One region of the Paenibacillus sp. N3/727 genome, then DNA from elsewhere that is predicted to be linked to it. Evidence: predicted binding sites of a transcription regulator. Region 1 holds the regulator's gene; each other region holds the start of a gene.
What was found. The regulator LexA, encoded in region 1, represses DNA repair genes until DNA is damaged. The targets are predictions, from matches to a motif close to CGAACATATGTTCG.
Positions count from the first base shown of each region.

Region 2: a site for LexA is predicted at 1,427-1,440, ahead of MNQ98_RS10790 (Y-family DNA polymerase). Genes of this name have one in related genera too.
Region 3: a site for LexA is predicted at 6,144-6,157, ahead of MNQ98_RS10710 (YolD-like family protein). Genes of this name have one in related genera too.
Region 4: a site for LexA is predicted at 1,910-1,923, ahead of recA (recombinase RecA). Genes of this name have one in related genera too.

Region 1 is NZ_CP093336.1:2,811,659-2,819,875, reverse strand. Features, by position in the region: gene MNQ98_RS12845 (HAD family hydrolase) at 1-206, opposite strand, end outside; gene MNQ98_RS12840 (hypothetical protein) at 253-777, opposite strand; gene MNQ98_RS12835 (DUF896 domain-containing protein) at 841-1,041, opposite strand; gene MNQ98_RS12830 (LysM peptidoglycan-binding domain-containing protein) at 1,198-1,569, opposite strand; gene lexA (transcriptional repressor LexA) at 1,746-2,372, shown strand; gene MNQ98_RS12820 (DUF3139 domain-containing protein) at 2,484-2,804, opposite strand; gene glnA (type I glutamate--ammonia ligase) at 2,863-4,191, opposite strand; gene MNQ98_RS12810 (MerR family transcriptional regulator) at 4,221-4,631, opposite strand; gene MNQ98_RS12805 (methionine gamma-lyase family protein) at 4,713-5,966, opposite strand; gene hflX (GTPase HflX) at 6,008-7,294, opposite strand; gene MNQ98_RS12795 (AAA family ATPase) at 7,366-8,217, opposite strand, start outside.
Region 2 is NZ_CP093336.1:2,412,174-2,420,390, forward strand. Features, by position in the region: gene MNQ98_RS10780 (hypothetical protein) at 1-656, shown strand, start outside; gene MNQ98_RS10785 (stalk domain-containing protein) at 839-1,336, opposite strand; gene MNQ98_RS10790 (Y-family DNA polymerase) at 1,536-1,784, shown strand; gene MNQ98_RS10795 (DinB/UmuC family translesion DNA polymerase) at 1,926-2,096, shown strand; gene MNQ98_RS10800 (YolD-like family protein) at 2,390-2,776, shown strand; gene MNQ98_RS10805 (hypothetical protein) at 3,265-3,495, opposite strand; gene MNQ98_RS10810 (DUF6199 family natural product biosynthesis protein) at 4,160-4,366, opposite strand; gene MNQ98_RS10815 (hypothetical protein) at 4,487-4,678, shown strand; gene MNQ98_RS10820 (hypothetical protein) at 5,310-5,585, shown strand; gene MNQ98_RS10825 (hypothetical protein) at 5,736-6,527, opposite strand; gene MNQ98_RS10830 (hypothetical protein) at 7,284-7,718, shown strand; gene MNQ98_RS10835 (3'-5' exonuclease) at 7,919-8,217, shown strand, end outside.
Region 3 is NZ_CP093336.1:2,395,920-2,404,136, forward strand. Features, by position in the region: gene tnpA (IS200/IS605 family transposase) at 186-584, shown strand; partial or broken gene MNQ98_RS10675 (RNA-guided endonuclease TnpB family protein) at 594-1,531, shown strand; gene MNQ98_RS10680 (hypothetical protein) at 1,833-2,021, shown strand; gene MNQ98_RS10685 (hypothetical protein) at 2,298-2,651, opposite strand; gene MNQ98_RS10690 (hypothetical protein) at 2,935-3,147, shown strand; gene MNQ98_RS10695 (hypothetical protein) at 3,179-3,331, shown strand; gene MNQ98_RS10700 (hypothetical protein) at 3,413-3,583, shown strand; gene MNQ98_RS10705 (hypothetical protein) at 3,870-5,921, shown strand; gene MNQ98_RS10710 (YolD-like family protein) at 6,355-6,606, shown strand; gene MNQ98_RS10715 (hypothetical protein) at 6,647-6,790, shown strand; gene MNQ98_RS10720 (GNAT family N-acetyltransferase) at 7,428-7,946, shown strand; gene MNQ98_RS10725 (hypothetical protein) at 8,064-8,217, shown strand, end outside.
Region 4 is NZ_CP093336.1:4,201,697-4,209,913, forward strand. Features, by position in the region: gene MNQ98_RS19310 (regulatory protein RecX) at 1-592, opposite strand, end outside; gene recA (recombinase RecA) at 777-1,838, opposite strand; gene MNQ98_RS19320 (competence/damage-inducible protein A) at 2,075-3,337, opposite strand; gene pgsA (CDP-diacylglycerol--glycerol-3-phosphate 3-phosphatidyltransferase) at 3,441-4,028, opposite strand; gene MNQ98_RS19330 (YajQ family cyclic di-GMP-binding protein) at 4,229-4,720, opposite strand; gene MNQ98_RS19335 (hypothetical protein) at 4,856-5,029, opposite strand; gene MNQ98_RS19340 (helix-turn-helix domain-containing protein) at 5,114-6,064, opposite strand; gene MNQ98_RS19345 (DUF3388 domain-containing protein) at 6,098-6,865, opposite strand; gene MNQ98_RS19350 (DUF3243 domain-containing protein) at 7,045-7,299, opposite strand; gene ymfI (elongation factor P 5-aminopentanone reductase) at 7,416-8,186, opposite strand; gene yfmH (EF-P 5-aminopentanol modification-associated protein YfmH) at 8,183-8,217, opposite strand, start outside.

The sequences.
Region 1 (8,217 bases):
ATGCCGATCAATTTCGTAAATGTAAAGGTGTCATAGGATTCGTACAAAGAGCGCGCTTCGCTTCGAACTGCTGTGAGCAGAGCGGTTGCATCAATTCCGGTGCTTTCCGCCCCAGCCTGACAAGTTACCTCAAATGCTTCCTCTACACTTCTTTCATCCCACAATAGCGTATCATCCAGGTCAAACAGTACCGCAGTTGCCGGCATCTCTCCATCTCCCTTTACATGCCCTCTAAAATAGCAGGCAAATCCATTATTCGTGCTCTACTGGGATATTATTGATTTTCGCAAATTGCTCCAGTCTTTCCCCCATCGCTTTTGTATCATAACGGTTAATCAAACGCGAGAACACCCAATTTCCGCCACGAGCTTTATTCTCGATGACAACAGAACCTTGCAAAATTCTGATTTTGGATATTTCCGATGCCGTCAGCTTACGTTCACGGTTAAACTTAAAGGTAGATACTGTGCTGCGTCCTACTTTCAAGTATGGTTTCCGCAAAAAAATCATTAAAGCCAACAAAATGTACAAACTGACTCCGATGTAGTTCATTGTCTTACTGCCTGCTCCCGCATCAACTGTAGCCAACCCGAGCAGCGCATAAAGAACAGCCAGTGCAAGCAAAATGATTGGCAGAACGTATTTACGTCCTTTGAATACATCTCCGTCACTGGTTGATGTGTTCGTCGTTCCAAGTATTGCTTGTCCCTGCTTCTTGCGCTGCTTGTTAAGTTGAGACATATTCTTGCTAACTTTTCTTTCCCATGAACGAGACATGAGTCTCCCCCTCTTCGCTAAACTTCATATTATAGATCTCTTGAGCAGACAAGCGGAAAACGTTTAATGTTTCAAACCAGGACCGTCTTTCTCTTCATCTACCCATTCGATTGAATCCAACTGCTGTCGGAAGTTTCTCCGAAGATTATTAAGATAGACTTCACGAAGCTCAGAACGTTCTTTTTGTTCCTCCTCCGTCAACCCTTCATTTTTGTTTTTTCTCGCCAGAACGTTTATACGTTCTATTAAAGCATCGATATCCATACCTTCGCCTCCAATAAAAAATTCATTCTTAACTTTGACATGTCAAAAAGAGCTTGTCAAGGAAACCTCTCCTTACCAAGCTCGCATATGTGCTCTTCTTTATATTATACCATTATTTTAACAGATCATGAATTCCGTATCGGTGTATCATATCTTTCACCATAGAGGCAACGACAACACATCTCCTGCCTGAATATCCGGTCCTTTCAACTCGTTAACTTCCCTAATTGAACTGATGTATACCCTCGTGTCCATCTTCTTCGGTTTATGAGCCGCTGCAATACTCCAGAGCGAGTCACCAGGCTGCACAATAATATTCTTCTCCGCTGTCGGTTCCTCCAATCCCCCGGCAAAAACAGAAAATGCACCAGTACATCCTAAAACAACAATCAGCAGTATGAGCATCAATTTACCTGCCCCACGTGACTTGATAAGCTCCACCGTACGATTCCATAGAGAAGCCTGGCTATGTGTCTCTTCCTGAAACTGTCCTTCATAAATACTGCGGTATGTAGTGTATCTCAACATAATCATCATCCCCCAAACAAGTGTTCTCTTATGGATTTAAATATAACACGAACACTTGTTTGATTCAATACTTTTTACGAACGGTTGTTCTATTTGTTTTTTAGAACTTATGTTTGTGCGAACGGAAGTTCTATGTTATAATTTTCCCAAACGTTACTAAATGGGGTTGATACGGAATGTCGAAGATATCCAGCCGCCAGCAGGCGATATTGGAATTTATCCGCAACGAAGTTCGGAGCAAGGGCTACCCGCCTTCCGTACGAGAAATCGGTGAGGCTGTCGGACTGGCTTCCAGTTCAACAGTACATGGTCATCTGGACCGTTTGGAGAAGAAAGGCTTAATCCGTCGTGACCCTACGAAGCCAAGAGCCATTGAGCTGCTCGGGCAAGAAGAATCGGAGAACAGTAATTTATTCACACACACCATCTCCAGAGTTCCTGTCGTCGGTAAAGTTACTGCCGGTGTTCCTATCACTGCTACAGAGAACATTGAAGACTATTTCCCTCTACCGCAACATTTTGTAGGGGACAACAAAGTATTCATGTTAACCGTAATGGGTGACAGTATGGTTGAAGCTGGTATTCATAATGGAGATTATGTGATCGTCCGTCAGCAGCAGACCGCTGACAACGGCGACATTGTCGTAGCTATGACCGAGGAAGATGAAGCCACTGTGAAAACTTTTTATAAAGAGAAAGACCACATCCGTCTCCAACCGGAGAATCCGACATATGAGCCTCTTCGCTTAAACCATGTCACCATACTTGGTAAAGTTGTCGGCGTTTTTAGAGATATCCACTAGCCTTTATCTCAATACAAATTAAAGGTTACCGTCTTGTCTTGGACAAGCGGTAACCTTTTTTTACATCTTCATCTGTATTTCTATAGCTGGTAGGGTCTTCGTTCGTTTTTCTTAATCACGATCTTCGTGTTTATAACTCCCATTTTCGATATCAATATCACTCGGTCCTATTTGGACCCATTGTCCAACATTTCTATCGGTGTATACATACGTAACATGCAGCTCGTCCTCAAATATAACGTATACAGGAAATCGAGGCATTTTGCTAAAACGTGCTCTTATACTAACAATATCCTCTTCATTGTAGTTTTTATCATTCATAAGGTAGGAATGTAAATCATCCTCAAGCTTATTTAACTTCGACTGTAATAAAATATACCCAAGAATTAAAAGAATGACAAAAATTGCAAAGAACCATGCGATTTTCTTCATATAAGTTCCCCCTACAAACAAAAACCCCCGGCGCCCAGAGCGCCAAGGGTTTCAGCTATTAGTACAGAGTCATATATTGATCGCGTTCCCATTGATGTACTTGCGTTCTGTACATATCCCATTCGATTTCTTTCAGTTCGAAGAAGTGAGCCAAGGCGTGATCGCCAAGTGCATCACAGATGACTTCGTTGCGGAGCATTTCATTCACAGCTTCCTTCAGGTTTGCTGGCAGGCTAGGAATGCCTTCCTCGATACGCTCTTCTTCAGACATCACATAAATGTTACGGTCGATCGGAGCTGGCAATGTAAGCTTGCGCTTGATTCCGTCAAGACCCGCTTTAAGCATAACAGCCAAAGCCAGGTAAGGGTTGGCAGCCGGATCCGGGTTACGAACTTCCACACGGGTGCTTAGACCACGGGAAGCTGGAATACGGATCATCGGGCTGCGATTGCTCGCAGACCATGCTACATAACAAGGAGCTTCATAGCCTGGAACGAGACGCTTATAGGAGTTTACGGTAGGATTGGTAATGGCCGCATAAGCACGCGCGTGCTTAAGCTCACCAGCCATAAAGTGGCGTGCGGTCGCGCTAAGACCCAACTCATCACTTTCATCTACGAACATATTCTCTTTACCATTAAAGAGCGACATGTTGCAGTGCATACCAGAACCGTTCACGCCGAACAATGGTTTAGGCATAAATGTAGCGATCAAACCGTGCTGACGAGCAATCGTTTTAACAACGAGCTTGAAAGTTTGGATCTGATCAGCTGCTTTAATAGCATTCGCATATTTAAAATCGATCTCGTGCTGTCCAGGAGCAACTTCATGGTGGGATGCTTCAATTTCAAAGCCCATTTCTTCCAGTGTAAGCACGATATCGCGGCGGCAGTTCTCACCAAGGTCCGTAGGAGCCAGATCGAAATATCCGCCTTGGTCATTAAGTTCCATTGTTGGGTTGCCTTTTTCGTCTGTCTTGAACAGGAAAAATTCCGGCTCAGGACCGACATTCATAGACGTAAATCCCATTTCTTCCGCTTCTTTCAGACATCTCTTCAAAATGCCGCGTGGATCACCTGCAAACGGATTGCCGTCAGGCATGTAAACATCACAGATCAGACGAGCTACACGGTCTTGGGAAACCCAAGGGAAAATTACCCAGGTGTCAAGGTCTGGATAAAGATACATATCCGATTCTTCGATCCGTACATAACCTTCGATAGAAGAGCCGTCAAACATCATTTTGTTATCTAGAGCTTTAGGCAGCTGACTAACTGGAATTTCCACGTTCTTAATCGTTCCCAGCAAATCGGTAAACTGCAAGCGGATAAACCTAACGTTTTCTTCCTTGGCAATGCGCAGAATATCTTCTTTCGAATAACTCAACTCTATCCTCTCCCTCACAAAAGATCTGTTTATTTATTAAAAAAACGGGACAACTCTCCTTGAATCAAAGACACTTGACCCGGTCTTTTAGCCGTAATCAATTCCTGTTTTAACAGGCGGCGGAGCTGCGATTCCGACATTTCCCTGCGTCTATTCTCGGTGTCAGGTGTAATAACGGTCGCCTCTTCCGATTCCTTCGTTACCGGATTCATCACCTGTTTGATTCCCGCAATATTAACGCCCTTCTCAATCAATGCTTTAATCTCCAGAAGACGTTCTACATCGTTAAAAGAAAACAGCCGTTGATTGCCTGACGTCCGCGCAGGTACGATCAAACTATGCTGCTCGTAGTAACGAATTTGCCTTGCGGACAAATCGGTGAGCTTCATGACAATACCAATTGGAAATAAAGCCATATTTCTCCGGATCTCATCACCCATAACTCATCAACCTTCCAAGTGATCTTTTCTGTTCCATTGTATATTTCCTACTTTTATGTGTCAACCCTATGTTAGGAAATCTCACAACAAATTCCGTTCTTTCATCGTTTGCAGTGCCATTAGCACTCCATACTTAACATGGGAATAGGTCAAACCGCCTTGCATATATCCGATGTAAGGCTCACGGATAGGCGCATCGGCCGACAATTCCAGACTTCCGCCCTGAATAAACGTTCCAGCCGCCATAATTACGGGATGCTCATAACCAGGCATATCCCATGGTTCGGGTACCACATGGCTGTCTACTGCAGCTGCCCGCTGGATTCCCTGAACAAAAGCAATCAAATGTTCCGGACCGGAGAAAGAAACCGCCTGAATCAAATCGGTTCTCTTCTCATTCCAAGCTGGCTTGGTCACGAAACCGACCTCTTCGAAGATAGCAGCCGCAAATATGCTTCCCTTCACGGCTTGTCCTACTGTATTCGGTGCAAGAAACAATCCTTGGTAAATCCCGCGTGTAGTTCCCAACATGGCACCTACTTCACGGCCGATACCTGGCGCTGTCAATCGGTATGCAGCTTGATCTACATATTTCTCTTTACCGCAAATATAACCACCGGTTTCCGCTAACCCGCCACCGGGATTTTTTATGAGCGAACCTGCCATCAAATCCACGCCAACCTCTGTCGGTTCATGCTCCTCTGTGAACTCTCCGTAACAGTTATCTACGAACACGATAACGTCCTGCTTGATAGCTTTAACCTTGTCCACCATCACACCGATTTCTTCCACTGTAAAGGAGGAACGCCAATCATAACCGCGTGAACGCTGAATCCCGATCACCTTGGTTGCGGAGTTTATAGCTTTACTTACTCCGTCCCAATCAATTCCCCCGTCTTCAAGCAGACTAACTTCACGGTAGCCGATACCAAAATCCTTCAGCGAACCCGTACCGTCTCCCTCTTCCCCAATAACCTTGTGGAGCGTGTCGTAAGGACGCCCCGTTATGTATAGTAATTCATCTCCCGGGCGCAAAACGCCAAACAAAGCTGTGGATATCGTATGCGTCCCGGAAGCAAAATGAGGACGTACCAGGGCCGATTCGGCCCTGAATATGTCAGCATAAACTTCATCCAGCACTTCCCGCCCGCGGTCGTTGTATGCATAACCAGTCGAACCGGCGAAGTGAAAGTCGCTTACTTTGCTCCGCTGAAACGCTTCAATGACCTTCCACTGGTTCCGGTCAACAATGCGGTCAATCTCTCGTAAACTCTCTACGATCTTTTGTTCTGCCAAACCACTTAATTCTTCGATGTCTTTCGAAAATCTAGCCATTTCGTACGGTCTCTCCTCTGTCTCTCTCATAATTTTCACAACTACTGTTCGATATAATCCTTCAGCATATAACCCATCTTGTCATAATCCGCTTTGTTAATCCGGACTTCATATATAATGTCGTTCTCTTCGAAGGTCTGCTCGATAACGTCCCCAATCCGGTATATGGTAGAGCTGACATCTCCACGATCCGCAGGAATGCGGAATTTTACGTTACCTCCCGAAAGATGCTCCTGAATCGCATGCTTTACTGAATCTAGATCTTTCTCATCATAAGCACTGATCTTCAGGAATCCTTCGCCAGAAGGAAGCATCTCCAGCTGCTCCGGATCACAAGCGTCTTTTTTGTTAAACAAGACTAATTGCGGTTTATCTGCCGCGCCAAGCTCTTCCAAAATAGACTGCACGACGGACATCTGATCTTCCCGCATTGCTGAGGAAGCATCTACTACATGTAGGATCAAATCTGCTTCATTGGCCTCTTCCAGTGTTGCACGGAACGCAGCAACCAGATCGTGCGGCAGATTTTGAATAAATCCAACCGTATCAGTCAACACGACTTCTTTGCCGCTTGGCAGCTCTAACACCCGGGATGTTGGGTCCAGTGTAGCAAACAATTTATTTTCAATATAAACATCCGCTGCAGTCAAACGATTCAGCAGCGTAGACTTTCCCGCATTCGTGTAGCCAACCAGAGCTACTTGAACTGCTCCGGTCTTCTTCCGGCGCTCACGGTGCAGAACACGATGTTTTGTTATTTCGTCCAACTGGCGTTTTAAGTCACTGATCCGGCCTCTGATATGCCGACGGTCCGTTTCTAGCTTGCTTTCGCCGGGTCCTCTCGTACCTATACCGCCTCCAAGCCGTGACAGGTTTTTACCGTGGCCTGACAAGCGAGGCAGCAAATAACTGTGTTGAGCGAGCTCTACCTGGATAATCCCTTCACGGGTCTTGGCACGCTGCGCAAAAATATCTAATATCAATTGCGTTCTGTCAATAATTTTCACATCTAAAGTTTCTTCCAGGTTACGAACCTGTGCTCCAGACAGCTCCTGATCAAATATGGCCGTGTTGGCTTCCAAACCGTCAATAGCCATACGGAGTTCTTCCACTTTACCTTTTCCGATAAACCACTTGGAATCCGGTGTTTCACGGTTTTGTGTAATAACCTCGAGGACCTGAACACCCGCGGTTTCAGCCAATTGAACAAGCTCTTGAAGTGAATGTTCGGTATTGATGCCTGACCTCTTTACTTGATCAGTTACAAGACTAACCAGTACAGCTTTATCCGGTAAATTTGTCTTCGTCTCGTGAATGTCATTTGCCATAGTCATTGCTCCTTTAATCTTTGATGTCATCAAGAACAGCTTATCTGCACAAGTTCGTGTCTAGCTTCCCATTAGACTTTGTTCGCAAGTTTAAAATCCTCCGGACGAATTGTCATTAATTCAAGCTTGCTCGGATTTCCGGCAACATAATGATTCAGCAGCCGTACCGCCTGATTCCGGATCGATTTCTCAATCAGATTGCGAACATAACGGGCGTTGCTGAAAGCATGAAGGTGGTTGTCTTTTTCCGCCTGAAGATGTTCCTTCAGTTTAATCATGGACTGCGGCATAAGAATATAATCTCTCTCTTTAGCCATCAGCTCGGATATTTGAATCAACTGATCCATATTGTAATCCGGAAAATCCATCTGTATCGGGAATCGCGAATGAAGTCCGGGGTTACTGCACATGAAAAAATCAATTTCATCCGAATAGCCGGCCAAAATAAGAACGAACTGGTTCTTATGATCCTCCATCGCCTTTACCAGCGTATCTATTGCTTCCTTACCAAAGTCTTTTTCCCCGCCCCGGGCAAGGCTATACGCTTCATCGATGAATAAAATACCGCCGATCGCCTTTTTCACCAAATCTCTTGTTTTCTGAGCAGTGTGTCCGATATATTCGCCCACGAGATCCGCCCGCTCAACTTCTACCAAATGTCCTTTGTTTAGAACGCCCATTTTTTGAAACAGCTTAGCAACAATACGTGCAACCGTTGTTTTTCCTGTACCTGGATTACCTTTAAAAATCATATGAAACACATGACCACCGCTTAACAGCCCGGCCTCAGAACGCATCTGTGCCACTTGTAGTAAAGCATAAATCTCATAAACCAGCTCTTTAATCTGATCAAGCCCCACCAATTGGTCGAGCTCCTTCTGAATTTCCAGAAATAGACCGTGCTGCGACAATGGACTCGGCGA
Region 2 (8,217 bases), 400 kb from region 1:
GTTTAACACCAGAATCATATATTGAGTATTTGCAAGCACTAATTAACACAGGTGACAACGGTGCGAGAGAGACTTTAGAGCAATTCAATAATCTTGAAGAAAGCCAACAGGAAGCATTCGTAACTTTTTTGTCAACAGCAAACTATGAAGAACTATTTAAAGATATTGGTAGCGGAGAAGAAAGCACAGAGAATTACAATGTTAATGGCATAGAGGTTCCAGTAAGTATTGAAAATGAGAATGGTGGCACTTCTGTGGATGGCTTAAATACTCTTGCTGCAGCAGCAGGTATTGCGGCGTCAGCGAGTCATTCAACGAAATTGTCCGTTTTTGGAATTGAAACAACAACTCTAACTTTGACTGTAGTCTGGGAACATGATAATTCAGTTGCTGTTAAACCACTTTCCGTTACTCATGCCCATGTAAACAGAAATCCTGTACTTATAATTTCTGAGCAAGCCAATAATAATCCAGGGTATATTACAGGTGGATATTATTATGGTTCAGGAACATGGAAATCAACGGCTACTGGAGGTCTAGGTTTTATAACTGACACTTTTGGTATTAGTATAAAAGCATCGACACCAAAGCACAGATACTACTCAACTTCTTCAACGCATAGTCAAGTTCCAAGTATACCTTGGACACAATTCTAATTTGGAAATAGATTTTGGCGCGTTATGATCTTGAATACTTAAAGAAAGCAACCTCTCTACAAATTTAGATTCAGTAGAGAGGTTGCTTTCTTCCTTGTGGATTACAAATCCAAATTATTTTTCTAAACACCGATCACACTGTAAAAGGAATCTTTCAACAAAAAAGGATGGGAATTCCCATCCTAAAGATTCTTAATCTCTCCAGTTGTCATATCCATTTTTGAGACGTTTCCTGTGGTTTTATTTACATAATAAAAACCAAAAGTAACGATGTATTCTTCATGATCTTCATATACTCGAAAAGCATATTCATTTCCCCCACCAACTTCAAGCATAATTTTCAACGAATATTTATCTACGTCCTTCTTGATTTTATTGTAAACCAATTCAAAAGCACGATCTTCACTAATCTTCACAACAGGTTGTTTACCGATGTACAGGTTGCTTCCCTGGAGTGAAACTTGTTTACCGATTGAGTCACTGACGGAGCGAGCTGGAACATATGTTGTACCTTTATAAATTAAGGCATTAGTAGTTGTCTTTTTCGAACCATCTACATAAAGATTTACCTTTTTCATTATCGCTTTAACACTCACTCCACTAGCTGCATATGCTGAAACCCCTGTTAGCATTGAACCAATCGTAATGCCAATAAGTAACCCCTTTAGTTTATCCTTCATCTTTATTGTCCCCTTTTAATTGATTAATACATGTTTCGACAAATAACAGCAGTACTCCTCTTCAATAGTAATTAAATACCTCTTGCATAAAGAACGTGTGTTCGGTATATGACATACACAAACAGATGTTCTTATTTTTCGATGAATTATTCGCTGATTTTACTGGGTCGATGCATTTGTTTGCTAATAATCCCATCGATTGGCGAAGCAAATTCAACAGAAAATATTCAACAAGACAGGCGTTTATGCCAGAGCAGGAATTGGCGAGAACAAGGTTATTGCAAAGCTCTGTTGTGTCATGATCGCTAAGAAAGTTGAAGGTGGTGTGTTCCATCTCAAGAAAGAGAAATTGTATAAGCATATTGGACATAAGCCTGTTCGTGACATGTGGGGAATCGGTTCTAGGATAGAAAAACATCTTTGGAAAATGGGAATCAGAACGATTTAAGATCTAGCTAATACACTATTATCTAAATTAAGAAGTAAATGGGGTGTTAATGGAGAAGAAATATGGCGAGTAGCTAATGGTCTAGATAGCTCACCCGTGACCGTTCATACTCATGCCATACAGAAAGATATAGGCAATGGTATGACTTTACCTAGAGACTATGCAGAAGCGTGGGAGATTGAGGTAATTATTCTTGATATCTGCACAGAGGTCTGTAGACGAGCTAGACAAAAGAAATTGATAGGGAGTGTTGTATCAGTTGGAGTTGCTGCGCTGATTTTGATAATCCAATGGGATTTCATCGTCAAATAAAACTACCTGATCCAACTAACATTACGGTTGACGTTTATGAGGTCGCTAAAAAGCTATTCTATACTCATTGAGATGGTCTTCCTGTGAGAAAAGTGGGCATATCGCTTTCGGATCTTTGCAACGATGACACATATCAATTGTCGTTGTTTGACAACAAGGAACAGAAGAGAGCAGTAGATAAAGTTATGGATGAAATTAATGATCGTTTTGGTGATATCGCAATATTAAGAGCTAGCTCATTAAACTGCAGGGCAAGCCGTTGACAGAGCTGCTAAAATTGGAGGTCATTATAAATGAGTAAAAAACTTGAAGACAATGGCTTATGGGAGTCTAGTAGAATGATGCTACCACAGCATAAAGAAAGAATTGTTGAACATAATAAGCATCTTACTAAGAGGGAAAAACCAATCCTACATGATGATGATGAGTGGGAAATGGTTATTCAGAATGTGAACTTGTCATTAAACTACACCAATGCAGTTGTAGTAGAGGTTTTTGGTGAATATGAAAACAGATGTGTAGAAGGGGTAATAACATCAGTAAGCATGTATGCAAAAAAGATGAAGGTTGAAAGTGATCAAGGATTTGAATGGATAGATTTTGATGAGTTAGTTTCTGTGAAATTAGTATGTGGAGGCATTAACAATGAGACAATCAGAAGAAGAGTTGATTCTTATTAAAAGATATCTTGAGTTGCCCTACCTCATGGATGTGATTGAAGTGGACAAGAGTAAAAGTTGAACAAAGTGATATGATGACCAAAAAGGTGGTAGTAAGGTATTTTGATTTCTTACAATCACATGTTAGTCGAAGTTTACACAACCAGAAACAATCTCTTAAGAGCAGAGATATAAAGATAATATAACAAGAAAGGCTAGTAGATAAGTATGTGGTACGGGGCTATCAGCATCAAATGACATTGTTGTGGAGTAAGGTTAAAACAGATGTCATGGTTATGTGGGCTGCTTATATGAATCTTGATATAACTGATACATGAAAGGAGGAATAAATCACTTGACTTATATAGATAAATATAATGAAATAAATACAATATCAAGAAGAGGAAATGCATGGCACGACAGAGAAGAATGGTTATATTGTTCAATACCTACAAGCAGTCTTAGCCACCATGCCCCATATACGGAGAGAGGGCCGTGAAGCAGACATTCTAAACAAAAGTAGAGAGTATTACCAAGGCGAAAATAATACCAATACTTAAAGCTATTGTTCCATGAACTTTTGTTTTAAACAAATCATGCACATCGTCCTCTTCATAATCTTCGGATCTCATTAAATATCTGCTCCATTTTGAATCTGGATTTATTAGAAATATCAAGCCAACTGTAAGAAACGAACCACCAGTTAATATAGCAAACATTAGTGATATATAATAAGACATTTAATCATCTCCTATGTTGATAAATACGCAATTATCAATAAGAAGTTCCAGCAAATGTAAAAGGAGAGTGACAATGAAGACCAAACATAGTAAACCAGATTCACGTGGAATGATGTTTGTAGCATGTTCGGAATGTAAGCGCGGTGGGAATGGGGACGAATCTTGCAGTTCGGGTTGGACGATCAAAAGAGGTGGACCAGAGAAAGGCGCTTGCTTTAGTGGTGAGTTGCTCGGCAAATATAAAAGGATCGGCTTAACTCCCATACTCCATATACAAAGAGATAACTCTTGATATGGACATTAAGGTAATAATTGCACCAAGGATTATGGTCACTATACCTCGAAATTTATTAATTTTTAAATCGAGGTCGTCTTGTACAACATCATCGGGAATTCTTCTTATTATTCTTACCCAATCAGAATCAGGCTTTTTGAAAACATGGAATCCGAACAAGATGATTAGAAGGCCAAACAATATAACAAAAGCGCCAATAAATATCGCAAACATTTAAATCAACCCCTTTAAGGTAAGTACGCAAGAAGCAACAAAAAAGTTCCAACATATGTAAAGGGGGGGCGAGCTATCAAATTGTGTTGGGGCGACCATGAGAATCAAAAAGTTGCAATGATAACGGATGAAGATAGTTCAAAGAAGTACAGTCATCTAACCAAACACCAAGAATATGGACCCTAAGCAAATGGAGATTGTTCCACCAAATTTCACTGAATCAATATAGGCATCGCTTGGTTCAGAGTCTCCTTTGACTTTCCATCCTTCATTCATTTTCCATCCCAATGTCGGATTCTTTCTAGCAAGGACACCAATACCTATGAAAATAAAAGCAAAGAGAAAAAGTGTAAACCAAGACATATCATTTCCTCCCAGTTAAAACAGAGTTGCTTTCCTACTAACATTAAAAAACATATGACCAACCTCTTATAAGACAATACGCAATGATCAATAAGAAGTTCTATCAAAGGATAAGACGATATGGAGTATGCAAAAATCAGTGGAAATAACGTGGTTATCACCATCCCAATCGATGTTTTGGTTATAACTTTCGTTAACTCCCCAGACAAATATGATGATGAAATCAAAGTGAAATATAGAAAACAGTTTGCAAAGGGGTTCGCTGAGCTTATCAATGAACATTTAGCCAATAGTGGTCTGACGGCTTTTTAAGAATGGATTGATTCAGTATTCGAAGAAATGATCGAAAGTGACGCACCTTACATTAAATATCCGAAAGAAGATTGACTTTAACCACAGGGGAGGGAGAACAGTGGCCATATCACTAACTTATTGAGATAACTAATTTTCAATGAAATTCTAGTTTTATCAAATTGAAATAGATGAACCAAAAATAGAATTAGGGCACTCTTATAAGATTGGTCTGAAATAAACGTATCCTTTGTATGTAACTTCGTGGTAGCCAGAGCCATCACTGCGAGTGATGGTGTAAAAAGGGTTATCTATTTGGAGGTTACCTGAGAATCGGCCTGCTGGAAAGTAAGTAATATGAAAATACGTAAATGGGGGAGAAGAGTCGCTCTCCCCTTTGTCAAAATTGATAATTTTTACAATTTCCACATATTTAGGGGATTGATCATAGTAGTCATTTGGTTGTACTTCTGTAGCCGATGCTGGTAGCACTGAAATAAGCGCAATTAAAAAAGCCAATGTAAAAGTTAAAAGTGACTTTCTTTTTAGGGACAGTTAGTAGAGTATTTATAAGGTGCTAATAATAGCCATAGTAAGTAAATGGATTCAGTAAAATACTTGTTTTATATAAATACATAGAGGAGAAATTTGGATGATAGGAACTCATGGATATGAGAAATTAAAAGCAGCAGTAGAAAGTGACTGCAATAAAAGAAATAGTTGTGGGTGTTTCAACCCCAATGGATGTGATAAAAGTAATTCATCAATTGGTGTGTATGGCGAAGAGGGATATAAGAGTTGCTTCCATAAATACTGTGACAAATTTAAATGGACCACAGATAGAGCAGAACACTATTCAATCAAAACAGGGATTCCGGCAGAAGAGATTTTAAGCTCTTATATTTCACATAGAAAACTTGAAAAATGATCAGAATGAACTCCGTGCAGCAAGTAGCAAATTCAGAATGGAAATCGAAAAAAGAGTATACACACCTAAGTCTTTGACTTTGTAAATTGATGATAAAAGATGCATTTGATTAAAAAAATACCTCTCAAACACGAAAGGTATTTTTATGAATTAATATATAGTTTTCAAGTTGGTAGCGCGTTGCTTAAGATCGCTCAAAGATATTGCAATTTGACTGTCTATAGATTCCATCTCTTGTGAGATATCCGTTGAATTCATAAGTCCGAATATATTACCTTCTAAAATTAACGAGTTAGAAGAAATTATTTTTGCACTGTTGGTCTTAAGATAATTTATTTTAGAATCTATATTTTCCTTTTGACTCTTCATTGCTTCAAGCAATCCAGTACTATTACTATCTTTTTTATCTAATGCTTCAACATTAATGATGTGTGTATTGAGGTCTGAGCTTAAAGTTTCAAGAGCTGAGATAGCTTCTTTTACATCTTCATATTCTTGCATCAGTATTACTGGATTGTTGGCTTTTGAGACTAAACTTTCGAGTTCAGGTGCTTGAGTAACTAGTATGTAATCTACAGTTTTCAGTATGGTAAACTTGCTATTTAGTTCACTTGATTTCATTTTGGCATACTCGCTGAGACTTGGGACTTCTTTTTCAATTACAACTAGTTCATCCAGTCCATCAGATAACTCTGAGATGGAATTATATGAATCTGCAGAAAATAGCTTGTTTTCTTTAACTTTCTCAAGATAATTATTTGCTTTTTCATCATTTGCTTTGTTAAGTTTCTCATATAGTTCATTAAAGGCTTGGTAGTTTCTTGAGTTAAAAGCTTCGTCTGCTGAATTGCTTATTTCCTCAGTATTTACAGAACAAGCAGTTAAAAACACTACCATTAAAACTACGAATAAAAAAGCAAGTAGCGGTTTTCTTTCTTTCATTATGAACCCCCGAGTTGTTATATTTTGTAATTAGATATCGTCAACAAAATGATATCATATTTACAAGGGTGAGTATATAGAATCAGAAATAATAATGAATGAGTAGGTATAAAGTCATGTTATCCATAAGATTATATGAAATAATTCATTGAAGAGAGGAGTGTAAAGAATTGAACGGTGCGCAATAACATAAAGATCATCTCTGAAGAGATGTTCTTTGATGAGTTGAAGCTAAGAGGAGAAGAAGTCCTGAAGCAACGAACTATCAGGACTTAATGAAACCTGCCTTTTATTAACTCAAAAACAACTACTAAAACCATATTAAAGTCTAAAGTTAAAGAATTCTCTATTGAAATAAATGCTTTTGTAGAATTGATAAGAGTTTACTATTTCTAAAACTTCTTGGGTTTGCATGTATAAATCTTCATATGACATTACAACATGCTCAAAAAGATTTTCAGTTGAATCTAACTTCGATATGGATGCTTGATTTAATAAATTTGCATACATATTAAACTTCTCCATCCTGGAAACCAAGGTATGCATTTCAGCAATTAATCTGTAATCCCTTCTTGGATCAAATATTTCTGACTGTAAAATGGTCCATATTAAACTGGTGTGAACTGGATTTGCATATACTTGGTTATGATTGAGGAAAGGGTCCCAAAATTAACAAATAAATATATGCAAAATATAAATTTACGTGGAATAATCTTTGTATACTACATTGTGTCTTTTATTAAAAGGAGGCTATAAATGAATAATAAGCTTTTTAAGATGGTAGATGAGCGAATTCCAATGATAGGCAATTTATCAGAAGAAGAGAGAAGGGCTTATACTGCGGGCCTTAAACTTCTAGGAATTACAACATGTGAAAATTTCTTTGATTTACCTGAATTATCAATCGACGAAAAATATAATACTGAAAGTTTGTTTTATGAAATTCCGTACTTCTCATCTGAACAGTTATGGACACAAAATAATCAACGAACAATAGTTGTTGTATATAAGATTGATAATAAATCATCATGGTGTCCATTGCGGATTGATTTTAAATTCAATAACAAAGAAAAAGAAACAGACTATTGGTTATATGTTTATGATCAATCAGGAGAAAGAACGGTTAAATGGGAGTTTGTAGCCCACGAAGGTAAGAGTTTTACGAACAATTCCAGACTATCAGACCATTAAACTATCAGAATTAATTGGATATAAACATAAGGATATTTAAATAAAAACTCCATTTCATAAAGAAGTGGAAATTTGATTTAATATAAAATACATAATAATAGGCTATGATCTAGTAAAACCTCAATGTACAATAAACTAAAGTACATACTGGAGGGAGGCAGTCTTTATGAAAAAACTTAAAATCTTTGGAATGGCTTTCTTTGGAATTGCAGCATGCCGACAGAAAGCCACTGTCGTATAGTAAACTCCAGCAGATTTATCCAACAGACATTGAAAAAGGTATTAAGCATATAGATTTCATTTATAATTTTAGCAAGATGCCAACAGAGTTCGTTGTGGTTGATATTGAAACTACTGGCTTGGATAGTACCTATGACAGGATAATTGAAATAGCCACGTTAAAGTATAAAGACGGAAAAATCATCGAAGAGTTTAATCAACTGATTAATCCTGAAATGCCAATACCGGATTCTGCAACAAGGGTAAATGGAATCACTAA
Region 3 (8,217 bases), 420 kb from region 1:
TAAAGAGGTGATATCAAGTGTTCAATTAGGTTTCCGAAAAGAATTCTCACACTTCAAGGAATGTGTAAGGCGTAGCCCAGTGAGTAAGTGGGAGATGAATTTTCGGTTGGCTAAGCCAAAGCATTCGTAGTTATCTGATAATCGTGTTGTAATCAGTCTATACATAAATAAAGGTTGATAACACAGTGAAATTAGATAGTAATAAACATTTAGTCTTTCTCCTGCATTATCATCTTGTACTAGTAGTAAAATACCGCAGACAAGTATTTGATGATGACCTATCCAATTATGCTAAAGACATTTTTGTGAGAATAGGGCAGTCATACAATATTACGGCTGAGGATTGGAATCACGATAAAGACCATATTCATGTGATGTTCAAAGCACATCCCAATAGTGAATTGTCAAAATTTCTAAATGCGTATAAAAGTGCTAGTTCTCGATTGATAAAACGTGACTTTCCCATTGTTCGCAAAAAGCTTTGGAAGGAAATGTTTTGGTCAAGAAGTTTCTGTTTGATTACAACAGGCGGCGCATCCATAGAAACGATTAAACAGTATATTGAAAAACAAGGCAGAAAGTAGGTGTAGGTAATGTTAAAAGCATACAAGTATCGTATTATCCGAATGCGGAACAGCGGATATTTTTCGCAAAAACATTTGGTTGTGTACGCTTTGTATATAACAAAATGCTTGCTGATAGAATCAGTTCTTATCAAGAATCTCAAAAAAGCATGGATAAGTCCATAAAGTATCCTACACCGGCACAATACAAAACAGAATTTCCATTTCTCAAAGAAGTGGATAGCCTTGCTTTAGCTAATGCACAAATGAATCTAAATAAGGCATACGCTAATTTCTTTCGAGATAAATCTGTGGGATTCCCAAAGTTCAAAAGCAAGAAAGACAACCATAAGAGCTACACGACTAACAACCAAAAGGGAACGGTGAGCATTGGCAGTGGATACTTGAAGATTCCAAAGCTCAAGACGCTAATTAAGATCAATCAACATCGTCAATTCCAAGGGTTGATTAAATCTGTTACCATTTCTCAAACACCGAGCAATAAGTATTTCATCTCTATCTTGGTCGAGGAGAATGAACAATTGTTCCCTAGGCTAGACACTAGTGTAGGGATAGATGTTGGACTCAAGGACTTTGCCATTCTGTCGAACGGAACGAACTATGAGAATCCAAAATGGTTTCGCAAAGCTGAACAGCGTTTAGCCTTCTTGCAACGTTCGCTGTCTCGTAAAAAGAAAGGCTCAGCAAACCGCAAATTATCTAAAGCGATCAGCGAGGTATCTTGGGCAAAGTTCAGAACGATGCTTGAGTACAAAGCTCAATGGAAAGGTCGTGACATCATCGTTGCGCCTAAGAATTACGCGAGTAGTCAGCTTTGTTCAAACTGCGGATACCAAAACAAAGAAGTCAAAAACGTAAACTTGCGTGAATGGGATTGTCCATCTTGTAACGCACATCACGACAGAGACTTCAATGCAAGTCTGAATCTGCTTAAACTAGCCAACTAATTGGCATTGATCTTCGGGGCAGGAACTGCCCTTAGAGCTTAGTGAATTCATTTGGCTAATAGAAGCAAATGTTACCCAAGAAGCTCCCACTTCAACGAGCGTCAGTGAGTAAGTGGTGAGTAGTTCACAGTATCGATAATTGAGAAAAGCCTTGGTGATGTTGTTGTCAATACAAATGCTTTTCCGAAAGAAGAACAATTGAGATTATTTAAGAAAATGTGCGAAGAAGATGGAGATATTGTAATTATTCAGGCAGCAGCATAATTCGATGAAACTATATTTCCATGAGGAGTGACTAAGAGTGAGAAAGTATCCTGAATATATTTATGAAGCATTAAGTCAAAGACTCGAATTAACACACGACGAAACAGGTGAACTTACCGAAAGGGAAGTTTTCAAAAACTTGGTTGCTTGGAAACTTGGTTATACTCAATGGTCTGATACCATTAAGGAATGGGTTAGAGACGTATACGGCATTGAATTAGAATAAAATGATCCTTTCATGAAGAGATATGGCAATGAAAGCCGAAAATATGATATTACGAGTAAAGAATCTGGGTATTGTGGACATTGGGGATTTATAAAACTATACGATGGAAGGTGATTTCATATTGGTTGCGGTTCAATATTTGGTGGAAATGAACAAACGACACCCATTTTTAGCAGAGATCACAGAATTAACAATGAGGGAAGATTCTTCTTAAAAACTAAAACGGCCAAACGATTGAAATAATACGCTTGGCCGTTTTCATCTCTATGCATTTTATTAATAGACTTGATTCAAACTAACAGGCCCTAGACTTCCATAAGATCCTTGGAATTGTCCTTTAAGGACATAAGTTCCTGCACTAAGATAACCTACTGAATACTCGACAGGACTTGAAGAGGTCGGCCCAATATTCACGGTAGTCGAGAATACTTTATTAAGTTGACCGGAGGGCCCTTTGGAATAAAGCGATAACTCAACGGTTTCATTCGTAGAGCTCCAAAGTCCAACACTTAATTTATGTTGAGCTGATTGGCTAACTGTCAAATCATGTGATGTTGCAGTATAGGCAGCAAATGCGCTAGTAGAGAAAGAGAAGCACGCTAGTAATAAGATCAATACTACTTTTTTCATTAAATTCACCTCCCTTCTGGTTATGGAGTATCAGTAGAGAAAAGCTATGTGATCAGATTAAAAAGTAATATTTTAACTATTATATCAAAATAAAGATTATATGCATATGTATTAAATTTCTGAATTTTAAATTCCATCGCGTGATTAGATTGCCAAATAAGCTGGAATATAATGTAAACAACCGTTTTGTTAATACGAAGACTCCAATGGAAATTATCTGTACATTAGTAAACTAACTTGAAATGAACATGAAATGAATATTTCACCAAAAAGGAGAATTGCTATGACAAGAGAAGATTTAATCAATGAACGTATTAATGGCATTGATCGTGAGATGGAGGCGATTGACAAGAAAATTAAGGCGGAAGCTAAAAAGTTAATTGAAGCTGTAACTCCAAAAAGCTTGGAAAAAATTGTTGAGTTTAAATCTCAGAGAGAAAAGCTTGCGCAAACGCAATATGAATTATTTGTAATTATTGGAACAGGAATCAATTGATGAAAGGATTATTTTATGGGAGTTGTATTAAATGAAAAAAGTGTTGGAGTACACAAATGTTACATACCATTACGATACCAGAGAGGAAAGAGATGAGCATGCTAAGTTGATGGAATCGCTAGGATGGGAATGCAGTGGACAAATAAGAGAAACAGCTTCGCTGCACAGTAATGAATCAGCATGATGTGGGAAATTTACTAAATACAATCAATTCAATCAATCCAATCAATCATATGAGGTTGTGTAAGGAGGATAATCCATAGTGTTGAATGAGGAGCAAAAATATTGGTCATTGAATGGAAGTTTCGCGAACTTACATAAAATTGCTGAAGTGATTGATAAAGACACAAAGAGAGATATGCAACAACTAAGAGAATATGTTGTGTCATCTATGACTGATGTTAATAGGTTGATGACTCAGTATGAGGAGAAGTAGGACAAATAATCCTAGTAAAAGGATTATTTTATTGGGAGGTGGAGTGAAATGGCGAAGTGGATAAAGGGAGAAGAAGTGGTTTTTAAAAAGGCACATTCACCAATATTTACAGTTGGAGCATTTGATGACGGGACTTATGAGATATTACTTCAAGGTGGATGATGATAGTTCATCGGTTATTGTCACAAAAGAAGAATTTCAAAAGGTTATTGAGGCTCTTCAAAAAGTTATTTAATGAAAGTAGTATTTCATAATAATATTACATAAAAAATAGGAGAGATATATTATGAATAGTAATAACACGATTTCCTTTAACAACGATAACTATGATAATAGTAATGACCAATATCCGCAATTCAGTGAGTCAATCAAAAGACACTTCTCTACCTTTGATAATCTCCCATACTTTACTACTGACGCAGAAGGATTATTTGAAGCTTTTCTTCAGGGTTTACCACACGAAGCAAGACAACACTATACCTGTAGCTGTTGTAGACATTTTGTGAATCGTTTTGGTGGACTTGTATCTATATCTGAAGATGGTGAAGTCACATCTGTTATGTGGGATAAAGATAACACGCCTGATTTCTTTGTTGAATCTGTTAAAGCGATAAAACAAATTGTACTTAAATCGAGCGTAACAGGAGTATTTGCTTCCAGCAATGGAATTCTTGGACAGCCACACTCAGGTGGATGGAATCATATGTCGGTATCACTTCCAGAACAAAAGGTTCATCGTTCCAGACTGAAAACTGCAGGGCAGGTTATGGCAGAAAAGAAAGAAGACTTTAGAATATTGATTGCCGGATTAACAGAATATCCTCTAGACTCAGTAGAGCAAGCTGTGTCCCTGTTGGAATCCGAATCTTTGTATAGGTCTGATAAAGTTCTTGGTGTTGCTAAATTCCTTCAGGAGCTGCAAATTAAACGTCAAAATACTCTTAACGGTCGATTTAGAGATAATATTACTTGGTTGTCCGTTGCGACTGCTCCTGCTGGTTTCTGTCACGTAAAGAGTAGCATGATTGGAACCTTGCTTGAAGATATTGTTGCTGGGCTTTCGTTCGACTCTATTAGCCGTCGATTTGCGGAGAAAATGAGTCCTTCCAATTATATGAGGGCGCAAGTTGCTCCGTCTCAAGGAAATATCCAACAAGCAGAGAAAATCGTCGAGAAACTTGGCATTGCTAATTCACTACATAGAAGATATGCAGCCATTGAGGAAATACCGCAATTCATATGGAAAAACAAAGAGTCTTCTGTGAAAAAGACTGACACGAAAGCTGGCGGTGTGTTTGGTAATATCACACCAAAGGAAAACAAGTCATCTGTAAATAAAGTGGGATTACCAAATACAGTTATGACATGGGATAAGTTCCAGCGTACCGTCCTCCCTACAGCGGAAAGCATCGAAGCGATGGTCGATAATCCTAACCGTCTGATGGCGTTGGTTACAGCTTCCGACGAAACCGCACCTAATATTTTGCAATGGGAAAATACATTTAGCTGGTATTATCACGGTGGTATTGACGGTGAAATCAAGCGCAGAGTTGAGAGTGCAGGAGGACAATATGAGAACAATGAGATCCGATGCTCTCTTATTTGGGAAGGGTACACAGACCTTGATCTACATTGCATTACACCTAGAGGTCAACATATCTACTATGGAGACAAGCGCAGAAGTAATGGTTGGTTAGACATTGACATGAATGGTGGCGGACATAGAAATCCAACACCAGTAGAGAACATTAGATGGAGTCATGGCGATGCTCCAAGCGGAATCTATAAGTTTTATGTTCACAATTACTGTGAGCGTGGGAGTGGGAGAAAGCCATTTAAGGTTGAACTTGAAGTCAACGGAAAAATATACTCTTACTATGGCGTTGCTGGAGACGAAGGTTATCAACAAGACGTTTTTGACTTCAAATACGCCACAGGACAGCATCCAGAGATCATCAATTCTAACTCGTATTCTTCTGATGACGCATGGAATGTTCCAGTAAATGGCTTGGTTAAGGTAAATGGCATAACAAATTCTCCAAATCAATGGGGAGAAGTAGCGGTTACACATACAGGTCATCATATCTTCTTCTTACTTGACGGATGCAGAGACTTATCTGAGGGTAAAGGAAGAGGATTCTTTGTTGAAACCCTTAAACCTGATCTTCGTGAAATAAGGAAAACTTTAGAGGCATATACGGCAAACACTCCAATTGAAGGTATTGAACAGGCTTCAGCCTGCGGAATAGGTTACTCAAAGGATAACGAATGGAATTTAATTCTGAAAGTAACCTCAAACAATTCCGCAAGACTTATCAAGATCGACAGATGGGATTAACCTATTAAAAAGTGGTTTGGGAAAGTGGGAACAATATATTCTTCTGCTTTCCCTTACCTAAGATTTACTAAGTAAAATAAGTCTTTTATAGAAAGTATCAGTAAATTAATAAAATAAACATATACAAAAATCATAATAATTACTACAAAATAGGGAGATAATCATATGAATACATAACAGGCGGTGTTTATCGTGTTTAATGCAGGAATCAAAAAAGGTAGTAGATTATTTGTTCGCGATCTCGATAGCGAATGGATTGAGTTAGTTGAAGCCGCAAGGTACTATGAAGAAGACATGAGGTATAATAGGAAGAAGATCCCTAATTAGTAGGTTGGATGAAACGTATATTTACGATTTGTAGAAGGAAAATGAGCAAATAAATTTTCACAATAGTTCGGCAGCACGAACATTACATATTCAGGAGGACTATGATATGGCTAAACCAAAAGTTGCAAAGAGACCAACTAGAGATGAGTTTGTATTAGAAGAGCTTGGAAATCAGCTCACAGAAGCTTTCCAAGAAGAATCAGAGATAGTATTAACTGTTTGGGGTTGGGAAGAAACTGTTCGTGGTCAAATTGATACAATGGACTCCAGAACTGGCAAGGTACATATAAAGAAAGACGGAGCGATTACTAAAGTGCCTTTTATGGATATTATGGAAGTGAATTATCCTAGGGACTAATTCGATCAAAGGTTTATTTTATCAAGAAAGGGGTTTTACTATGAAAGAGATCACTGATATTCAAATCCGTTCAGGCGAAATGACTATAACCGTAGAAGGAGAGCACGAAATATTCGGTGGAGTCGATTTGCAGATAGAAGCAATTATAGCAATGATTGAAACTTTAGATTTTAATTTTTGCTAGTGATCATATTGGCCCTGATTACTCTCAGAAGTCTCAAGTTAGGTTAATTAATGCTCTCGGTCAATCGATAAAGAATAGTGATTTTTACCCAGATGAAGCGCCGAACCTTCTGGTGGCGCAAAGCTTCCTAAATTGGTTTATTGATGAGTCTGGACTGATAGAAAATCCAGAATATGAAAAGTTACTGGAGACAGACGAGGAAGACGAATACTAAGAATTACAAAAAAAAGGGGCGGGAACATGTGGAATTATCTGAAGACGCAGTAGAGTTTACAACCAGGCTTATTGTAGACGACATAGAAAATTACATATGCAAAAAAGACACTGTACTATCCAAGGATAGGATATTCATAATAATCTAGCAATATGGATGGAGTATATAGAGGACTGTACAACGCAAGAAAAGGAATGGGTGTTGGAAGCTATATACGATCCCGAAAAACAGCAGGCGATAATTAGCAAAATGGAAGATTGTTTTCTAACAATTATGGGCAAGAGCCACATATTAAAGCATTCGCAGATTTGGTAATGAATTATTATCGACAAGAGCTCTAAGAACAGTTCTTTTGAAATAACTAGTTTATATAGATTAAGACTTACAAAGTTGGTGATTTAAGTGGACACAAGTGGTTTTCTATTGAGAACGTACATTTTTAAAACAAAACGTCTAAGATTTTCAGAATGGACAGCAAAGGATATTGATCTGGCTTTGGATTTATGGGGGGATACGCAGGTATCTCGGTTTATCAGCGCGGATGGCCAATTTTCCGTACAAGCTATCGAAGAAAGATTATTTACAGAACTTGAAAACAACATTAATTTCAAGGTTCAATACTGGCCATTATTTAAAATAGATAGCAATGAACTGGTAGGTTGCTGTGGATTAAGGCCGCACATGAAGGAGCCAAATGTGTATGAACTGGGCTTTCATCTAAAAAGTGAATACTGGGGCGAGGGATATGCTTTCGAAGCTGCATCGGCCGTGCTTCAGTACGCCAAGACTTATCTTAAGGCCAACTACATTGTTGCAGGTCATCATCCGGAGAATGCTGCTTCCGAAAAGCTGCTAAAAAAGCTGGGATTTCGATATTCTCATCATGAACACTACAGTCCTACTGGTCTTGAACATCCTAGTTATTTAATTGAATGGAAGTAGCTTTTGTTTACAGAGTGAATCGTTAACATTGAAGTTTATGATTTAAGTTGTATTTAGAGTATCAAATTGTTTGGATAAAATCACTGTTTTATTAGAAAAAAAGGAGGACCAGATGATTTGGAAGAAAATAATTTTCATAAAGCTATGTTAGTGAAGAAACATGTAATGTTTCTCGGTTGGATTATAAATGATGGGACTCCAGTATTTAAAGGAGAAGACACAGAGCTATTTACCTGTTGCAATGCCGATGCTCTAAAGATAGGTATCTGGG
Region 4 (8,217 bases), 1.4 Mb from region 1:
CTTTGATCTGGTACCATTTCTTCTGTCCCACAGTATAAGCGCTCTGGAATTCATCCTCTTCGCTCACCTCATTCAAAGCATCGGCAATGAGTTCAGTTTGTATCCCTTTCTGACGAAGTTCCTGCCTGACCCACATCCGCCCTTTCTTTTGCCTTGTGATCCGCTGCTCTGCCCACTGTTTGGCATATAATTCATCATCAACTAAACGTTCCTGCTGGAGTCGAATAATCGTTTTCTCTATACCGTCAGCTGTCATTCCCTTCAGGTTAAGACGCTGCGTAATCTCCTGAGCCGTTCGAGGTTTCCGTTCCAAAAATCGCAGTGCTTCAACATAAGCCTGCTGCCGCTCATCTGCAACAACGATCTCCTCCAGCTCTTCCTTCCGGAATATACTCCCCTTCATCATCCGGTATTTGATCATGACATCTTCATGTACCGACATGCTGTATCTACCAAAGGTAATTAGATAGCGGTGCTTGGGCTTCCGCAGCATTTCCACAGAGGTGATCATCAAATCCTCACCATTCGGAAAATGAGAGACACCATTCAATTCTTCTTGTGGTACTGGCTGGTGATTGTATTCTTCTTCCATCATTTCCCTCCTACTCTTCCGTAGTAAACAAGTAGAAACGCTTGCCGCCCGCACTATACAGACGGCAAAACGTTTCTACTTGAAATACAAAATTCTTAAAACAAATAGATTCATATACTCAAGAAGACCGCTCGGTGATGTATTAACACCGGCGGTCTTTCAGACACCGCAAATATACGGTGAACTATTCTGCTTTAAACAATTCTTGCTCTTCCTGCTCTTCCTTCGCTTTATCGCTTTCACTAGGAACAGGCACATTGGTAGTCAGGTTGCTTGACTCCCGGATTTTATTCTCAATAACATCTGCGATTTCCGGATGTTCCTTCAGGAATTGCTTCGCATTTTCACGACCTTGGCCCAAACGCTCGCCTGTAAAGGAATACCATGCACCGCTCTTATCTACAATATCAAGTTCTGTACCGATATCAATCAGGCTTCCTTCTTTCGAAATACCTTCACCATACATAATATCGATCTCAGCCTGCTTAAACGGAGGAGCAACTTTATTCTTTACAACTTTAACACGTGTGCGGTTACCCACAATGTCATTGCCCATTTTGATGCTCTCAATACGACGGACATCAAGACGAACTGTAGAATAGAACTTCAATGCACGGCCGCCCGGAGTCGTTTCCGGATTACCGAACATTACACCGACTTTCTCACGAAGCTGGTTGATGAACACCGCAATTGTCTTCGATTTGCTGATCGCTCCAGACAATTTACGAAGAGCCTGCGACATCAGACGGGCTTGCAGACCCACGTGAGAGTCACCCATGTCACCCTCGATCTCCGCTTTCGGAACGAGTGCCGCTACGGAGTCAATAACAATAATGTCAACAGCACCACTGCGAACAAGTGCTTCAGCGATTTCAAGAGCTTGTTCTCCCGTATCCGGCTGGGACAACAAAAGCTCGTCAATGTTGACACCTAATTTGTTGGCGTATGACGGGTCCAAAGCATGCTCGGCATCGATAAATGCAGCTTGTCCACCCGCTTTTTGAACTTCAGCTATAGCATGAAGTGCCACTGTTGTCTTACCAGATGATTCCGGCCCATAGACTTCAATGATCCGACCTTTAGGCAGACCGCCTGTTCCTAATGCTATATCCAATGCCAACGATCCGCTTGGCACAATTTCCACTTGCATGTGGGTTGATTCACCCAACTTCATAATTGAACCTTTACCGAACTGTTTCTCTATCTGACGAAGCGCCATATCCAGCGCAGCACGACGATCTGACAATTCTTCCACAACCCTTCAACTGTTGATAGTAATATAATACCTTGTTTTTACACGTTTGCCAAGCCTTTTTTCGAACATACATTCGTTTTTTTTGTTGGACGCTCCCTCCCTCGGCTTCAACCGCGGCAGCTCCTAAAACAGCAAAAACCGCGGCCACATCATCTGATATGCCACGGTTCTTCCGTATACCAATTATACTTCCAGTAAACTTATGATTCAAGTCTGTTGTTAATTTTTTACTGGAACTCTACTGCCGTAAGTCTGCGCCATAAACGATATAATAGTGCCTTGGTCGCGCGGATGCGCACCATCTCTCTGTTTCCTTTTAAGTGAAGCTCATGAACTTCTGTCTTCTTGCCCCGTTCAGACAATCCGATATACACAAGCCCTACTGGCTTGCGCTCGGCATGCCCTGGACCTGCGACACCTGTCACCGACAAACCGAAGTCACTGTCTGTCACCATCCGGATCTGCTCGGCAAGAACCTCAGCAACTTCAGGTGAAACAGCACCCGGAGCATCTTCGCCATCAAGCAGTTGTTGCGGCACATTGATCAGCTTATGCTTGATCTGGTTCGTATAGCAGACGATTCCGCCAAGCAGCATCGTCGCGCTGCCAGGAATGGATGTGAGGGTCTCCATAACAAGACCGCCCGTACAGCTTTCCGCAGCGCTGAGTGTCCAGCCCCGATCAGCCATCATATCAACAATTACTTGTTCAATCGGAACATCTTCACTCGCATACATATGTTCAGGCACGATGCTTCTTATCTGTTCTTCAAGCTCATTCAGCTTCTTCATAGCTTCTCCCTCGCTGGGAGCCTTTGTAGAAATTCGAACCGTCACTTCTCCTTCTTTTGCATATAGCGCTATAGTTGGATCGGTCTGGGCACTGATCAAATCCGAAAGACGGTCATCTAGCGCAGATTCGCCGATCCCCGCAAATTTAAGCATTTTGGAGTAGAGTGGTAACTCATTCGTAAGTACATGTTGCATGAGCCATGGCATGGCCTGCTGCTCAAACATGGGCACCAGCTCTCTCGGTGGTCCCGGAAGTACGATATAATGAGTTCCTTCATGCGTAACGGCATTACCAACGGCAAGTCCAGTTTCATTCGGTAGCGGAGTTCCCCCATCAATAGCCAGTGCCTGACGCTTGTTGTTCTCTGTCATTTCCTTACCACGGTCCATGAAAAATCGGTCAATGCTATCCATGGCCATCCGGTCAATATGTAGAGAAGTACCAATGAATTCCGCCAAGGCATCCTTCGTAATATCATCCTGTGTCGGTCCAAGGCCTCCTGTCAGTACGATAATATCGGCACGGCTACAGGAAAGCTTCAACGTTTCTTTTATGCGCTCTATGTTGTCACCAACAACGGTCTGGTAGTACACATCAATCCCCATACCCGCCAATTGTTTGGATAAGTATTGTGCATTTGTATTAACAATTTGGCCGAGCAGCAATTCGGTCCCGACCGCAACAATTTCAGCTTTCATACCACGACAACCTCCTGATTATATCTCTCTATTGATTTTATTACCCCTATCCTGATCTATGTGAAAATGGAAGAAAAAAGCAATAGGATTTCTCCTATTGCTATTATGCCCCAGTACCCCTGAGAAGGTGTTTGTTTTTCACAAAATATTCTGCACCGGAATAGATCGTGATCAATGCTGCCGCCCAAATTGCAATCTGATCAAACGGAATTCCAAAGAACACAAACGGAAAGTTGTTAATCATCAGAGCCACAATAGCCACGATCTGAATCACCGTCTTTAACTTACCCGAGTTCCCTGCGGCTACAACAGCTCCGTCAAGAAGGGCAATTTGACGCAATCCGGTCACAGCAAATTCACGGCTGATAATCACGACCACGATCCAGGACTCCACCTTTCCCATCTCAACCAATGAGATGAGCACAGCAGCAACAAGCAGTTTATCTGCCAGCGGATCCAAAAGTTTGCCAAGATTGGTTACCATATTGTTCTTACGCGCCAGGTAACCATCAATTCCATCCGTGCTGGCCGCCAGTATAAAGATCAGCCCAGCGATGAGTTGGTTGTATGGTAGCTTAAAACCGTTCCATACGATCGGATCCGGGTAAAAACCGAAGTCCACCAGCAAAAAAATCATCATTATGGGTATTAGGCAAATCCGGGCCAACGTTATGCGATTCGGTAAATTCATGAAGCAACCTCCCTATATTGGGGTTGAGAGTTTCTAATCTAATTTTATGTACAAAATGTTAAGCGGATAACATTACTTGCATTTATCCACCAATAATCTTCTCCGAACTCCTGTAATATCGATTTTCAGTATAATATTAAGGCTGGTCCATGTCAAAAAAAAGAAAAACCTCCTCCTCGCATACGAAGGGAGGCCTAGGCTTATTTCAGGTTAGTGAACTGCAGGTCCAGCGAAAGGTCCGCTTTGCGGAGCAGCTGCATAACCGCCTGAAGATCGTTCTTGCTTTTGCCTGTAACTCGAATCTGGTCTCCCTGTATCTGGCTCTTTACCTTCAGCTTCGAATCACGGATCAGGATGTTGATCTTTTTCGAATTCTCCTGATCGATGCCCTGCTTGAGCGAGAGACGCTGTCTGACGGTACCGAGTGAGGCAGGCTCAATTTTGCCGTAATCCACATTCTTCAGGGATAATCCCCGTTTCACCATTTTGGATTGTAAAATATCGATAACCGCATTCAACTTGTATTCGTCCTCAGATGCGATGACAAGCGCGTCTTTATCGAGCTTCAGGCTGCTTTTGCTGTCTTTAAAGTCGAAGCGGGTCTCGATCTCACGCTCCGCCTGGTTGATCGCGTTACTCAATTCCTGCATGTCCATCTTGGACACGATATCAAATGAACTTTCAGAACTCATGGTTATTCCTTCCTTTCGAACTATATGTCCATTCTATTATAGGGTATAACTGAGGTGGAAGTCTAATCCACCGTACTGCAATTGATGCAAAAAGACCTCGTCTTCACCTTAAGGAGAAAACGAAGCCTGTGCCCACTAATTGCTCCCGCCTCTGCTTTTTGCAGGTTGACGGAACATATCAAGAACACCCAGGATAATATGGGCAAGCCCGAAACCGAGAATACCGTACCCCCAATTATGTGGAATTAGATAATAACCTAAAAGGCTTACAATCATTCCCAGTCCAATTACAATCCAACTGGCTGTCACCCTGTCCCCACCTCCTCAGGAATGTGAAAATAGCAGTATGCGAATTCCGCATACCGCTATTAATTTCTCCCGAGAAAGGAAAGACTATTCTCCTTCTGTTTCGGTGCTATCACTGCCGGTCGCGCTCGAATCGATCGGTTCAAACCTCAGACGTGAAGATGATTTTCCGTCTGTTACCGTCTGCCCCCCGACCGTAATAGCCGTTGCCGGGGAATATCCTGACTTAACGTACATGCCCTGGCTATCGATATCAAAGCTTACCTCGTTTCCTGCTTCCATCATACCAAACGATAATTTTTCACCCTGCGAGTTGTATCCACGGTAAACCTCAACCCAGCTTTTTCCTGTGGCCTTAATTTCAACTTTTACGGGTGTTCCAGCTGGTGCAGCTACTTTAAAGACGGTGATATTGCCTTCTTTGCGATCTTCTGTAATAGTCACTTGACCCGGTTGCTCTTCGGCCGGTTTTTCTTCAGGCTCCGTTTCTTCCCCGCCTGTTTCAGTTCCTGGATCGGTTACATTTCCTTCATCAGTACCACCCTCGCCCTGAGCGCCTCCAGGACTCGGTGTAGGAGTCTGTTCTCCCCCACCTTGGTCAGTCGGATCCTTCTGTGTTGTCGGCGGAATTCCGTTATCCGGTGCGGGATCATTGGACTTAACCGCATATAGATAAATAACAGCGATAATCAATATAGGAAACGTCCACATTAATACTGTTGGAAGCCAGCTGATATTCCGATCGGAAGACGCCCGTGCGGCGCGCTTCTGAATAACTGGCTCCATTGTTGCTTCCGGCTGCGGCTTGGGCACATCTTGTTTGTGGCCCTCGAGCAGTTCATCCGGATTTAAACCTACCGCTTCCGCATAGGTTTTGATGAATGCCCGAACATAAAAGCTGCCTGGGAGAACTTTATAGTCCCCTGCCTCGATGGCTTCTAAGTATCGCTTGCGTATTTTTGTCATTTCTTGCACATCATCAAGGCTCATCCCTTTTTGAAGACGTGCCTCCCTCAATTGTTGTCCCAAATCGGACATGCCATCACCTCCTCTTGGAATTTCTGCGGTCATTTACAGATCGTCACTGTATGAACCGGTGAATGTATCATAAACGATTTCTTCACCCGGATTGTTTCGCAATTCAATCAAAATATCAAAATCATCATAAGAATATTCCGATTCCCGCACAAAAATATCGGGATGCTCAATCACTTTGGTGCTCTCCATCGACATAATGTCCTGAAGAAGCTGGTAGTGCTTCTCGTTGGAACGAATGGTGCTTACGATTCCGTCAATAATAAACACATTGGAGGAATTCATTTCATCCTCGGACAGCTGACTGCGAATCGTTTGTCTTAGCAGCGTCGAGGAAACAAACGTCCACCGTTTCATCGCACATACGCTGCCGGCGATAATCGATTCTGTCTTGCCAACGCGCGGCATTCCCCGAAGACCAATAACCTGATTTCCTTCCCTTTTGAACAATTCACCTAAAAAATCAACAAGTAAACCAAGCTCGTCACGGGTAAAGCGAAAAGTTTTATGATCGTCAGAGTCGCGATTGATGTAACGGCCATGACGGACAGCCAAAATATCAACCAGTTTAGGCGGTCTTAAAGCCGTCACCGTTATATTTTCGACTTTATTTAACATTTTACCCATTAATACAATTTTCTCTTCATCATCTGTTTCGAGCAGCATACCTCTCGTCTGACCTTCAACACCGTTGATCGTCAGAATGTTCACTTCCATCATACCGAGCATAGAAGCAATATCACCGAGCAAACCTGGACGGTTCTTATGTATCTTATACTCCATATACCATTGTTTAGATTCCACAAAGACACCTCATCGAACTTCTATTCCATCAACCTTCGACATTACTTACCAATTATGGACATGCCGAAAAAAGTTTTAAAAAATGGGTCACGTTAATGATATATAAAATGAAAATGAAAGGCAAGGCCAACTCTGTAACTTTCGAATAAAAAGCCCCCTGTTTTAGGGGGCTGCTCCAACTATGCGTTGCTTTTAGCCAGTTTAACCATGAGACGGGCAATCGTGCGACGCTCTTCCTCATTACCTACATCCCAGAGCTCTTTAAGAGCACGGTTGGAAGAGTTTTGAGGATCGACTTTCTCATCAAGGAAATCGCCAATTTCAAAAGCAAGCTGGGAAATGGTATCTTCATTCATTCCCGCTTTCTCGGCTTGAACGATACGCTCACCAAGGAACTTTTTCCATGAATCAAAATTTTTGAGTACGGATGACATGATTAAATCCTCCTCTGCTTGTTGGCAATTGAGATTTAAAATGAACAATAATAATATGTCCCCGTACTCCCCCCGCTATGAGTGGAGAAATGCACCATCATGATTATACAACCGTCTCAGGTCACCCATCCGCCGTTTGGACTGATGACCTGGCCCGTGATGTAACCGGACTCCGGCAAAGCCAAAAAGTAAACAAGCGAAGAGATTTCATCCGGCTGCGCAAGGCGTCCAGCCGGAATTTCTTCCTCCAGCATACGAATTTCATCTGCCTCCAAATGACCGAGCATGGACGTATCCACCGCACCCGGAGCAACCGCATTGACCGTCACACCGGAAGGAGCCAGTTCCTTAGCCAGCGCTTTTGTGAACGCGTTAAGTCCTCCCTTGCTCGTGGAATATAACACCTCACATGAAGCACCGGAAAGTCCCCATACTGAAGATACATTGATGATCCGCCCGAATCGCTGCGAAACCATCCTTCCCATAAAGGCTTGTGTGCATAAGAATGCACCTTTCAAATTGACTGACATGACTGTATCCCATTCTTCTTCTGTCACATCCGACAGAAGGCCATAATGTGAAATCCCCGCGTTGTTGACCAAGATATCAGGCTCCATGCCATGACTCTGCAGCTTCTCTTGCATCCGCAAAATCTGTTCCTTATCCTTCAGATCTGCAGAAACTGTCAATACCTTCGATCCATGGCTCATACAGCGGCGTGCAACCTCGTTAGCGGCTTCATGAGAACTCATGTAGTGAATAATGATATTCATGCCAACAGCGGCAAATCGCTCAGCTATCGCCGCTCCAATGCCTCTGCTGGCCCCTGTAATCAATACCGTCATTTCCCCAATCGGTTTCTGAACCTCTCCCTTAAGATCGTTCATTCCGGACTTACAACAAGGGAAACAGAAAGCT